2 regions of the Paraburkholderia sp. USG1 genome follow, and region 1 is predicted to be linked to the other one. Evidence: predicted binding sites of a transcription regulator. Region 1 holds the regulator's gene; the other holds the start of a gene.
The links. The regulator HrcA, encoded in region 1, represses chaperone genes, less so after heat shock. The targets are predictions, from matches to a motif close to TTAGCACTCNNNNNNNNNGAGTGCTAA.
Positions count from the first base shown of each region.

Region 2: the regulator HrcA is predicted to act here: its motif matches at 4,443-4,469, upstream of rpoH (RNA polymerase sigma factor RpoH).

Region 1 covers NZ_JAMWXW010000009.1:150,164-156,124, forward strand. The annotation lists gene NE850_RS14525 (RNA-binding S4 domain-containing protein) at 1-240, opposite strand, end outside; gene hemH (ferrochelatase) at 249-1,319, opposite strand; gene hrcA (heat-inducible transcriptional repressor HrcA) at 1,494-2,513, opposite strand; gene NE850_RS14540 (NAD kinase) at 2,844-3,746, shown strand; gene recN (DNA repair protein RecN) at 3,818-5,488, shown strand; gene glnE (bifunctional [glutamate--ammonia ligase]-adenylyl-L-tyrosine phosphorylase/[glutamate--ammonia-ligase] adenylyltransferase) at 5,543-5,961, opposite strand, start outside.
Region 2 covers NZ_JAMWXW010000027.1:110,423-116,383, forward strand. The annotation lists gene ftsY (signal recognition particle-docking protein FtsY) at 1-294, shown strand, start outside; gene maiA (maleylacetoacetate isomerase) at 380-1,024, opposite strand; gene NE850_RS29455 (fumarylacetoacetate hydrolase family protein) at 1,051-1,749, opposite strand; gene ybiB (DNA-binding protein YbiB) at 1,978-2,949, shown strand; gene NE850_RS29465 (nuclear transport factor 2 family protein) at 3,177-3,560, opposite strand; gene NE850_RS29470 (acyloxyacyl hydrolase) at 3,604-4,167, opposite strand; gene rpoH (RNA polymerase sigma factor RpoH) at 4,531-5,466, shown strand; gene cydP (cytochrome oxidase putative small subunit CydP) at 5,822-5,961, shown strand, end outside.

The sequences.
Region 1 (5,961 bases):
GCCGCGCACGTCGCACATGCCCAGCACCGCCACTTGCCACACAATCCGCTCTATCTCGATCTCGACCAGGTCGCCGACGCGCACGTCTTTGGCCGGCTTGACGCTGGCGCCGTCAATGCGCACATGCCCTTTTTCGACGGCCGCCGCCGCGAGCGAACGCGTCTTGAAGAAGCGCGCCGCCCAAAGCCATTTGTCGATGCGCAGTTTCGCGCCCGCTTCGGTTGAAATCCCGTAATTCATGAGCCTGTTCAAGCTCCTGTCGTATGCGGCACCGGCAGCGCCTGCACCGGCCAGCCCTGCAGATTCTGCGCGACGATTTCCCCCAACGCGGCAATCCACGCCTGCGACGCATTCAGGCAGGCAATCCGATGGAAATCCTTGCCGCCCGCATGCAGGAATTCGTCGCGCACTTCCATGCCGATTTCCTCGATGGTTTCAAGGCAGTCGGCAGTGAAGCCCGGACAGAACACATCGGCGCGCCGCACGCCCGCCGCGCCCAATTCTTTGAGCGTGGGCGCCGTGTACGGCTGCAACCACTCGGCCTTGCCGAAACGCGACTGGAACGTAATGCGGCATTCCACCGGCGTCAGTTCGAGCGCCTGCATCAGCAGCGCGCCGGTTTGCTGGCATTGCTCGTGGTATGGGTCGCCGAGATCCAGCGTGCGTTTGGGCACGCCGTGAAAACTCAGCACCAGCTTGTCGCCCGCGGCGAAATCCGGCCGGCCGTGCTGATGCCAATATTGATGCACCTGCGCGGCAAGCGCCGCAATGTAGGCCGGATGATCGGCGTACTGGCGCACCGTGCGGATTTCCGGCTGATTGCGCATGCGTTTGAGCGCCGAAAAGGCGTCGTCGAAAGCGGTAGCGGTGGTGGACGACGAATACTGCGGATACATGGGCATGAGCAGCACGCGTTCGGCACCCGCCAGCTTGAGCTGGTTCAGCATGGCCGGAATACCCGGCGTGCCGTAGCGCATCGCGTAATCGACGAGCACCGTGTAGTCGTTCAGTTGCAGCAGATGGCGCAAGCCCTCCACCTGCTTCTCAGTATGGACGCGCAGCGGTGAACCTTCCGGCATCCACACCGCGGCGTACTTCTTGGCGGAAGCGACGCCCCGAAACGGCAGAATCAGCAAACGCAAGATGATCTGCCAGAGCAGCGCCGGAATTTCGACCACGCGCGGATCGGATAGAAACTGCGCGAGATAGCGGCGGACCGCACGCGGCGTCGGCGCGTCGGGTGTGCCGAGATTGATCAGCAGCACAGCGACACGGTGTGACGTGGCGTTCTGTGAAGGCCGCTCGAGGTCGAAGCGCATAGGCAGCAGAGGTAACCCGCTCAGGCGGAGTGTCGGTTCAGGTGAGAACCATTATAGCGGCGTGGTGCATGCACCGGTCCGCCGGACACCCCTGGCCATTCGGCCAATTGGCAAGCCGTGCGCCGTCACGCATTATTCGTGGCTGGAACAGCCAACACCGGAAGCCGAAGCTATTTACTGCTGGCTGAGGGTCAGCGAAAGCAGGCGCGCGGTAATGTCCACAATCGGAATCACGCGGTTGTAGGCCATGCGGGTCGGTCCGATCACGCCCAAGGTGCCGACGATCTTGCCGTTCACCTCGTAAGGCGCGGTGACCACGCTCATTTCCTCGATCGGCACGAGATTCGACTCGCCGCCAATGAAAATCTGCACGCCCGCCGCGTGACTCGACACGTCGAGCAACTGAAGGAGACTGGTCTTTTGGTCGAACACATCGAACAGCTTGCGCAAGCGCGCCATGTCCGACGAAAGGTCGGCCACTTCGAGCAGGTTGCGCTCGCCCGAAATCAGCACGGTTTCGCCCGTGTCGGCTTCGTCCGTACTGGCCGTGACGGCGGCATGCATCAGCGTGGTCATGTCGCCGCGCAGTTCGTCGATTTCTTCGCGCAGGCGGCGGCGCACGTCGTCGAACGAGAGGCCCGCGAAGTGTGCGTTGATGTAGTTGGAGGCCTCGACAAGTTGCGACGGCGAGAAATCGCGCTGGGTCGCCATGATGCGGTTCTGCACGTCGCCTTCCGGCGTGACGATGATCAGCAGAATGCGTTTGTCCGACAAGCGCATGAACTCGATCTGCTTGAACACATGGCTGCGCCGCGGCGTGAGCACCACGCCGGCGAACTGCGAGAGGTTGGACAGCACGCTGGCCGCCGCGGCGACGATTTTCTGCGGCTCGCCCGCCTGCAGCGTGGTCTTGACGGTACGCATCACCGCTTCTTCGTCAGCGGCGGACTCCACCGTCAGCATGGTGTCCACGAACAGACGATAGCCGCGCGGCGTGGGAATGCGGCCCGCGGAAGTATGCGGACTGATCACGAGCCCCAGATCCTCGAGGTCGGACATCACGTTGCGGATCGTTGCGGGACTGAGTTCGAGACCCGAATAGCGCGACAACGTGCGCGAGCCGACCGGCTGACCTTCGGCGATGTAGCGCTCGATCAGCGTTTTGAGGAGGGTTTGTGCGCGAGGATCTAGCATGACGGAAAATTTTAGCTCAATGGCACGACTACCGCGAGCGCTAGGGGCGCCCATCCCTGACGAACGCGCCGCCGCTTGCCGCTGCGGCACGTTGCCTCCGGCCCGGCACGTTGGCCGGCGTTCAGCCCGGCGCGTTGCGGACCACGTCGCGGGCCGCCTTCCGGGCGGCCCGGCTGCCGGCACCCCGCCGCACTTTAACCGGCGCGCATGTCATCAAGGCTTCACCATTCTAACGATAATCGCGAGACGCGCTGGCGGCCCGCGCACGTCGGCTCGCCACCGGGTCTGCCCACGGTTCTTTTCAGGCCCCACCTATGGTGTAATGCCGGCATGCAAGTGACCAGCCAGTTCAAGACCGTCGCGCTCGTCGGGCGCAACAATACGCCGGGTATCGCCGAGCCGTTGACCGCGCTCGCCTTGTGCATCGCGAAGCGCGGCTTCGAGGTCGTGTTCGAAGCCGATACCGCCGCCGAGATCGGCGTCACCGACTACCCGGCGCTGCGCCCCGCCGAGATCGGCGCGCGCGCCGACGTGGCCGTGGTGCTGGGCGGCGACGGCACCATGCTCGGCATCGGCCGTCAGCTCGCGCCGTACCGTACGCCTTTGATCGGCATCAACCACGGGCGGCTTGGCTTCATTACCGACATTCCGATCTCCGACATGCGCGAGATCGTGCCGCAAATGCTGGCCGGCAATTTCGAACGCGAAGAACGCGTGCTGCTCGAAGCGCGCATCATGCGCGACGGCAACCCGATCTATCACGCGCTGGCCTTCAACGACGTGGTGGTCAACCGCAGCGGTTTCTCAGGCATGGCGGAGCTGCATGTCTCGGTAGATGGCCGCTTCATGTACAACCAGCGCTCGGACGGCCTGATCGTGGCCACGCCCACCGGCTCTACCGCTTATGCGCTGTCGTCGCAAGGGCCGATTCTGCATCCGCAATTGCAGGGCATCGTGCTGGTGCCGATTGCTCCGCACGCGCTGTCGAACCGTCCGATCGTGCTGCCGGACGATTCCAAGGTGAGCATCCAGATCGTCTCGGGGCGCGAAGTGAACGTCAATTTCGACATGCAGTCGTTCACCTCGCTCGAACTGAGCGACACGATCGAAGTGCGCCGCTCGCGTCATACGGTGCCCATGCTGCATCCCGTCGGCTACAGCTATTTCGCCACGCTGCGCAAGAAGCTGCACTGGAACGAATACCCGTCGCACGAAGAAGACCCCAAGCCCTGAGCGGCGAGGCCACCGGAACGCGAACGCCGCCGCTGCCGAACCCTGACCACCAAGCTCATCAGACGACCTCCATGCTTCGCCACCTCTCGATACGCGACTTCGTCATCGTCGCCGCGCTCGATCTCGAATTCGACACCGGCTTCACTGTTTTTTCCGGCGAAACCGGCGCCGGCAAGTCGATCCTGATCGACGCGCTGGCGCTCGCGCTCGGCGCCCGTGCCGATGCGAACGTCGTGCGCACCGGCGAAAGCCGCGCGGACATCACGGCGGAATTCGAGACCCATGCGCAGGTCGAGCAATGGCTCGACGAGCAGGCGCTCGGCACGACGGGCAGCGACGGTCATCACGGCAGCACCGTGATGCTGCGGCGCGTGGTGGATGGCAACGGCCGCTCGCGGGCGTTCATCAACGGCACCGCGGCGACGCTCGCGCAGTTGCGCGAGGTCGGCGAGATGCTGGTGGATATTCACGGCCAGCACGCGCACCAGTTGCTGATGCGCCCTGACGCGCAACGCGAACTGTTCGACACTCACGCCGGACTGTCCGACACGGCGGCTACCGTCACGCGGGCATGGCGCACATGGCGCGAGAGGGTTCAGGCGGTCGAGCATGCGCAAACGCGTGACCGTGAGCTGCAACTGGAACGCGAGCGCCTCGCCTGGCAGCTCACCGAACTGGACAAACTCGCGCCGCAGCCCGGCGAGTGGGAAGAGGTCAATTCGGAGCACCGGCGGCTGTCGCATTCGGCCAATCTGATCGACGGCGTGCAAGGCGCACTCGGCGCGCTGTCCGAATCGGACGAGGCGATGATCACGCATCTGTCCTCGATCGTCTCGAAGGTGCGCGATCTGGCGGAGATCGATCCGGCCTTGAACGATGTACTCGCCGCGCTCGAACCGGCCGAAATCCAGTTGCAGGAAGCGGCCTATTCGCTGAGCCATTACGCGCAAAAGCTCGAACTCGATCCGGACCGGCTGGCGCAGGTCGAAAAGCGTCTGGACGCGTTGCATTCGGCCGCACGCAAATTCCGTCTGCAGCCGCAAACGCTGCCGGAGGAACACGAGGCGCGCCGCGCGCAACTGGCCGCGCTCGACGCGGCCGCCGACCTCGACAGCCTGCACGCCGCCGAAGCCAAAGCCAAAGAAAACTTCCTGACCGAGGCGAAGAAACTCTCGAAAGCGCGTGCCAAGGCCGGCAAGGCGCTGGGCGCGGCGGTCACCACGGGCATGCAGGAACTGTCAATGAAAGGCGGCAGCTTCGAAGTCGCGCTGGTGCCGCTGCCCGAAGGTGGCGCGCATGGGCTCGAACAGGTCGAGTTCCGCGTCGCCGGTCATGCCGGCGTGCCGCTGCGGCCACTCGCCAAAGTCGCCTCGGGCGGCGAACTGGCGCGGATCAGCCTCGCCCTCGCAGTGATCGCGAGCGCCGCCAGCCCCACGCCCACGCTGATTTTCGACGAAGTGGATACGGGCATCGGCGGCGGCGTCGCCGAAGTGGTCGGACGGCTTCTGCATCAGCTCGGCCAGCAGCGCCAGGTGCTGTGCGTGACGCACTTGCCGCAAGTCGCCGCGCGCGGCGACCATCATTTCCAGGTCGCCAAGGCGGGCAACGGCAAAGGCGGCACGGTCAGCAGCGTGACCTCGCTCGACAAGGCGAGCCGCATCGAAGAAGTGGCGCGGATGCTCGGCGGCCTGGAGATCACTCCGACCACCCGCAAGCACGCGAAGGAAATGCTGGCGGCCTAGTTGTTCACCAGGCGGGTTGATCCTCGCCACCCGAGCGCGGATCAACCCGCGCCTTCACCCGAACACGCGCTTCCACAACCCCAGCACGGCCTCGCGTTCCGTGGCCACCAGCGCCGGCTCGACCCGCGCCTTCTCCATCCCGTCCAGCCGCAGCTTGTGCTGCAGCTTGCGGTAGGTGCGATACGCCGCGCCGACCGTCTCCGCCTCCGCCTCGCTCATCAGGCCGAAGCGCGACACTTCGCGCAGCAACGCAATGTTGCCGGTATTGCGGATCAGTTCGGGGTCGCTTGCCGCGTGCAACAGTACCCAGTACTGCACGGTGAATTCGATATCCACCATCCCGCCGCGGTCGTGCTTCAGATCGAACAGCGCCGTATGGTTCGGATGTCCGGCCTCGACGCGCTCGCGCATCTCGACGATCTCCTTCGCGAGCGGCGCCGCCTCGCGCGGCGTGGTCAGCACCTGTTCGCGGA
Region 2 (5,961 bases), on a different contig from region 1:
AAGGTGAAGCGCGTGATCGGCAAGGCGCAAGAAGGCGCGCCGCACGAGGTGCTGCTGGTGATCGACGCCAACACCGGCCAGAACGCGCTCGCGCAAGTAAAGGCTTTCGACGACGCGCTCGGCCTCACCGGCCTGATCGTGACCAAGCTCGACGGCACGGCGAAAGGCGGCATTCTGGCCGCGATCGCACGGCAGCGTCCGATCCCGGTGTACTTCATCGGCGTCGGCGAAAAGGTCGAGGACTTGCAGCCGTTCAGCGCGGAAGAGTTTTCCGACGCATTACTGGGCGGTTGAACGCCACGGCGTTTGCGGTTCAGGCGGCAAAAAGGGCACTCCGCGGAGTGCCCTTTTTGCATCCTGCCTGGCAAGTGAGGCCAGCTTACTCTGCGTCGGGCTGCGCTCCCGGCGCCGCGCGGTCAAACGCGTCGAGTTGCATTGCGTGATCGTAGATGCGCTGGATCGTCGGAAATTTCGCCGTGTCGACCTTGAAGCGCTGCGCGTTGAACACCTGCGGAATCAGACAGGTATCGGCGATTGTCGGCGCATCGCCAAAACACAGCTTGCCGGTGCGCGAATCGCCGGCCAGATGCGCTTCCAACGTGGCGAAACCCGCTTCCACCCAGTGCCGGTACCACGCGTCCTTGGCATAGTCGTCGACGCCCAGCGTGTGCTTCAGATACTTCAGCACGCGCAGATTGTTCAGCGGATGGATCTCGCACGCCACCTGCAACGCCAGCGCCCGCACATAGGCACGATCGACCGGCGTTTTGGGCAGAAGCGGCGGCTCAGGATGCGTCTCTTCCAGATATTCGATGATCGCGAGCGACTGCGGCATCACCTCATTGCCGTCGATGAAGGTCGGCACGATGCCGTCCGCATTCACCTTGCGGTATTCGGGCTTCAGCTGCTCGCCGCCGTCGCGCACGAGGTGCACCGGCACGTAGTCGTACGGCAGATTCTTCACGTTCAGCGCAATGCGCACGCGATAGGACGCCGAGCTACGGAAATAGCTGTAGAGCTTCATGTTGTCTGTCTCCCCCAAACCAGCCGTCAGACGACGCGCACGCTGAGCTCGCCGAGCCCGTCCACGCCGCCCTTCATCAGATCGCCCGGCACCACCGCGCCGACGCCCTCCGGTGTGCCGGTGAAAATCAGATCGCCGGGTTGCAGTTCGAACAGCGTCGACAGATACGCAACCGTCTCGGCCACCGACCAGATCAGTTGCGACACGTCCGAGCTTTGCTTTTCCTCGCCGTTCACCGACAACCAGATCGCACCCTTGTCGACATGGCCCACCGTCGCTGCCGGATGAATCGGGCCTAGCGGCGCCGAGTGATCGAAGCCCTTCGCGGTATCCCACGGGCGGCCGAGCTTTTTCGCTTCAGCCTGCAGATCGCGGCGGGTCATATCGAGACCGAGCGCGTAACCGTAGACGTGATCGAGCGCGCTTTCGGCCGGAATGTTCTTGCCGCCCTTGCCGATCGCCGCCACCATTTCCATCTCGAAGTGGACGTTCTTCGACTGCGGCGGATAAGGAAACTCGCCGGTGGCGCCGGGCGCGACGTACAGCACCGCGTCAGCCGGCTTGGTGAAGAAGAACGGCGGTTCGCGATCAGGATCGTGTCCCATCTCCCGCGCGTGCGCCTCGTAATTGCGGCCCACACAGTAGATGCGACGCACCGCGAACTGCTCGCTGGCCCCCACAACCGGCACCGCGACCACCGGTGCGGGTGCAAATACGTAACTCATCCCGTTCTCCGTTCCTTGATGTGTGCCGCCAGCGCGGCGATAAAACATCGAGTGTAACGCGCAGCAAAGCCCCGCGCGCGGCAGTTCCACGTGGGCCGGCAAGGTTGGCGCCGCGAGTGCGGTGTCTCGCCGGATCGCTATAGATGCGATACTCACACCGGATAGCGTCCCTTGAATACCGTGGCTGACCGCTCTGAGGCGGCGTGCCAATACGTCCCACTGCACCCGATGACCGACTCCGCCGACACCGCCAATCCCTTCCCCTGCGCCCGCTTCATCAAGGAAATCGGCCGCGGCCCGAACGGCGCCCGCGCGCTGACCGCCGAGGATACGCGCGCGCTCTACACCGCCATGCTCGACGGCCGCGTGGCCGATCTCGAACTCGGTGCGGTGCTGCTCGCATACCGCGTGAAGGGCGAAACCGCCGACGAACTCGCGGCAATGCTGGCCGGCGCGCATGCGTCGTTCGAGCCGGTGCATCTGCCGCACGGCGCGTTTCGGCCCGTGTCGATACCCACCTACAACGGCGCGCGCAAGCAGCCGAATCTCGTGCCGCTGCTCGCCCTGCTGCTGGCGCGCGAAGGCGTGCCGGTGCTGGTGCATGGCGTAACCGAAGATCCGGGCCGCGTGACGAGCGCGGAAATCTTCACGCATTTGCAGATTCCTCACGCGCAATCGCACGCCGACATCGAGGACGGTCTCGCCGAGCGCCGTCTTGCGTTTGCGCCGATCGACGTGCTCGCGCCGAAGCTTGCGCGCCTTCTCGGGCTGCGTCGGCGCATGGGCGTGCGTAATTCGACGCACACACTGGTGAAAATTCTGCAACCGTTCGCGCCGGCGGGCTTGCGCCTCGTGAATTACACGCACCCACCGTATCGCGACAGTCTGACGCAGTTGTTCAACACGCATCCGGACGCGGCCGCCGGCGGCGCCCTGCTCGCGCGCGGCACCGAAGGCGAAGCGGTGGCCGACACGCGCCGTCAGGTGCAGGTCGACTGGCTGCACGACGGCATCTGCGAAACGCGTGTGCCGCACGAACGCTCGTCGCCCGATGCGCCGGAAGTCGACTTGCCTGAAGCCAAAGATGCGCCGACGACCGCCGCCTGGATCAGCGCTGTACTGCGCGGCGAAGCGCCCGTGCCGAGCGCGATTGAACGGCAGGTCGAACTGATCGTGGACGTCGCGAAAACGCCGGTGTGACGGCGCGGTGCGGGAGCCAGTAGTCTGGCCCGAACCGGTGCGGCGGATAGTCGCGAGTAGAACTCGTATAGATCGGAAGAGCGTCGCGGCCTGAGAATCAGGCCGCGGTGACGCATGAGCGAACGCTTAGGCGAGGCACACGCGAACCACCAGCGCGTAACCCGCATGCTCGTGGCATCCAGATGCCCACAACGCGCAACCGGGTGGTTGGAGTGACCTCCAAAGGCTCACTCGATTGCGCAACGCGTGGCCTGCCAGGCAATCAGACGCCATTGCCCGTCTTCCTGCGTATGGATCGCCGTGTAGGCGATCGGAAACAGCAGCGCCCCGTTGTTCGCTTCCATTTCGATCAGCGCCCTGCCGGTGACCACGCAGGTCTCCCGCCCAACCGGCAACACGTCTTGCGACTGCACCTCGATCTGACGGTAGCGGCGGCGACCCGCAACAATCCCGTCGATGAACTGCCGCTTCGTTTCCCGTTTGCCGTTCGTGTGAACGTAACTCACGTTCTCCGCGAGCAGCGTGTCGAGCGATGGGCCGTCGCCGTCGACCATCGCCCGGAAACGCTCTCGCTCGAGCCCGCGAATCGCTTCGATTATCTTTGCCGCCATCGCTCAGCCCCTCGCACCGGTGAGCCGAACGTGGCCACGGTCGTCAGAAGTTATATTGCAGATATAGCTGGTGGAAATTTATACCAGGATTCGGCTCTTTGATACCGCCGTTGGAAATATGCTGGAAGCGATAGCCCGCCTGATACTGCTGGCGGTTGCCGAACTGCATGCCCACGCCCGCCATGTCGGCGAACTGGAACGCGGTGCCTAGCGTAAAGGTCGAAGAGATACGGGGACTCGAGAGCAGGCGGATGCCCGCGCCCAGTTCGGCATACGGACGGATCGGCCCTGACTCCTTGATGAAGCGGATGATCGGCGTCACGCCGATTTCGCCGATATTGTCGTGCACGTTGCCTTCATTGGTGTGCCACCATGCCACGTGCGCTTCGCCGATCAGCGAGAAATGCCAGTCGCCGATCTGCCACCAGTTCAGATCCGGATCCCAGACGAAGCCGAGATCAAGCTTCTTGACGTGGCGATCACCCAGTCCACCGGCCACCTGCACGCCAAACTGGTCGGCCGACGTCAATCCCGACGCTCCCGCCAGCACGGCTCCAGCCGTAATTTTTAGCGCCAGGCCACGCAAAGTATTCTTTTTGTTGTTCATCTAACACCCGAGTTCCGTCGAACGTTGAACAATTAGTAACAGTTCTACGTATTCTAAGGTCTATCTCGATTTGGCGGATCGTATGAAGGATTCTCAATTTTCGCAATTAGTCACTTCAAAAGTGGCAAAAATCGGGCAGTTTGCATCACGAAGGCGATTTGTCAGGTAACTTCTACGTCGCGCACAAAGATAGCCAAGAAGGCGTACCATGGCTATTGAATCGTGAATTTCAATAGGGATTTACGGAACCTAGATGCCCTTACGGCCTCTAAGCATTAGCACTCGGCAAATCAGAGTGCTAACATCCAACGCTGGAGTCGTTACCTGAACAAGCTTTTGTCTGATTCCAAAGGAGTTTCCTACGTGAGCCACGCAATGACCCTTCCGAGTACTTTGAGCCCGTCGTCGGCTAAGGCCGCTTCGGCAGGTGCACTGGCGCTCTCGCATTCCTCGCTGCTGCCCGGCCAACTGGGCAATATCGACGCCTACATCCAGGCCGTAAATCGGATTCCGATGCTGACGCCGGCGGAAGAACGCCAGTTCGCCACCGAATTTCGCGAGCAGGACAACCTTGAGTCCGCGCGCCGCCTCGTCCTGTCGCACCTGCGGCTGGTCGTGTCGATCGCGCGCAACTATCTGGGCTATGGACTGCCGCACGCCGACCTGATTCAGGAAGGCAATATCGGCCTGATGAAGGCCGTGAAGCGCTTCGATCCGGAGCAGAACGTGCGCCTCGTGTCGTACGCGATGCACTGGATCAAGGCCGAGATCCACGAATACATTCTGCGCAACTGGCGGATGGTGAAAGTCGCCACGACCAAGGCGCAGCGCAAGCTGTTCTTCAACCTGCGCAGCCACAAGCAAGGGCTGGGCGCGTTCACGCCGGACGAGATCGAAGGTCTCGCCAAAGAGCTGAATGTGAAGCGCGAAGAAGTCTCCGAAATGGAAACGCGCCTCTCGGGCGGCGACATCGCGCTGGAAGGCCAGGTTGAAGACGGCGAAGAGTCGTACGCGCCGATCGCCTATCTGGCCGACTCGCATAGCGAACCGACCGCCGTGCTGGCTTCGCGTCAGCGCGACAAGCTGCAAAGCGACGGTATTGCGAGCGCGCTGGACGCACTGGACGCCCGCAGCCGCCGTATCATCGAGGCACGCTGGCTGAAGGTGGAAGACGACGGTTCAGGCGGCTCCACGCTGCACGAACTGGCCGACGAATTCGGTGTATCCGCCGAACGTATTCGCCAGATCGAGGCGAGCGCAATGAAGAAGATGCGCGGTGCACTCACCGAGTATGCGTAAAGCCTGAAGCGTTTCAGCACGCCGGTTTGTCCGGCGCGCGGTAGCCACGCCGCCAAGCCTCGCCTTCGAAAGACGGCGGGGCTTTTTTTCGCCCACGCCGCGCCGCGCCGCGCGTTGATCGCACACGCACGTTCGCACACCTTCGTACACCGGGATGCACGGTCAACGCGTTTCTTGACGTAACACAAACCACCTGGCAATACAGGCCAAACGGGGCAAGTCTCGCGACCCAATGCCGCAGTAGCGAACCGTTACGCGCGAGGTTCTGCTCCTAGAATCGGGATGCACTCGCCAGACCGTTGAAGCGGCCTGGCGCCAGCCGGATTCACCGGTGTGAAGCTGCTTTCTACCGATCATGACCATAGCCCTCAATCGCAATACCATCCGCCGCCCGAGCCTGCGTAAAAGGTTCGACGGCTGGGTGCGCGGACCCACGCTGGCGCGGGATATCGCCATCGTCCTCGCCATCAAGTTCGCATTGCTGATGGTGCTCAA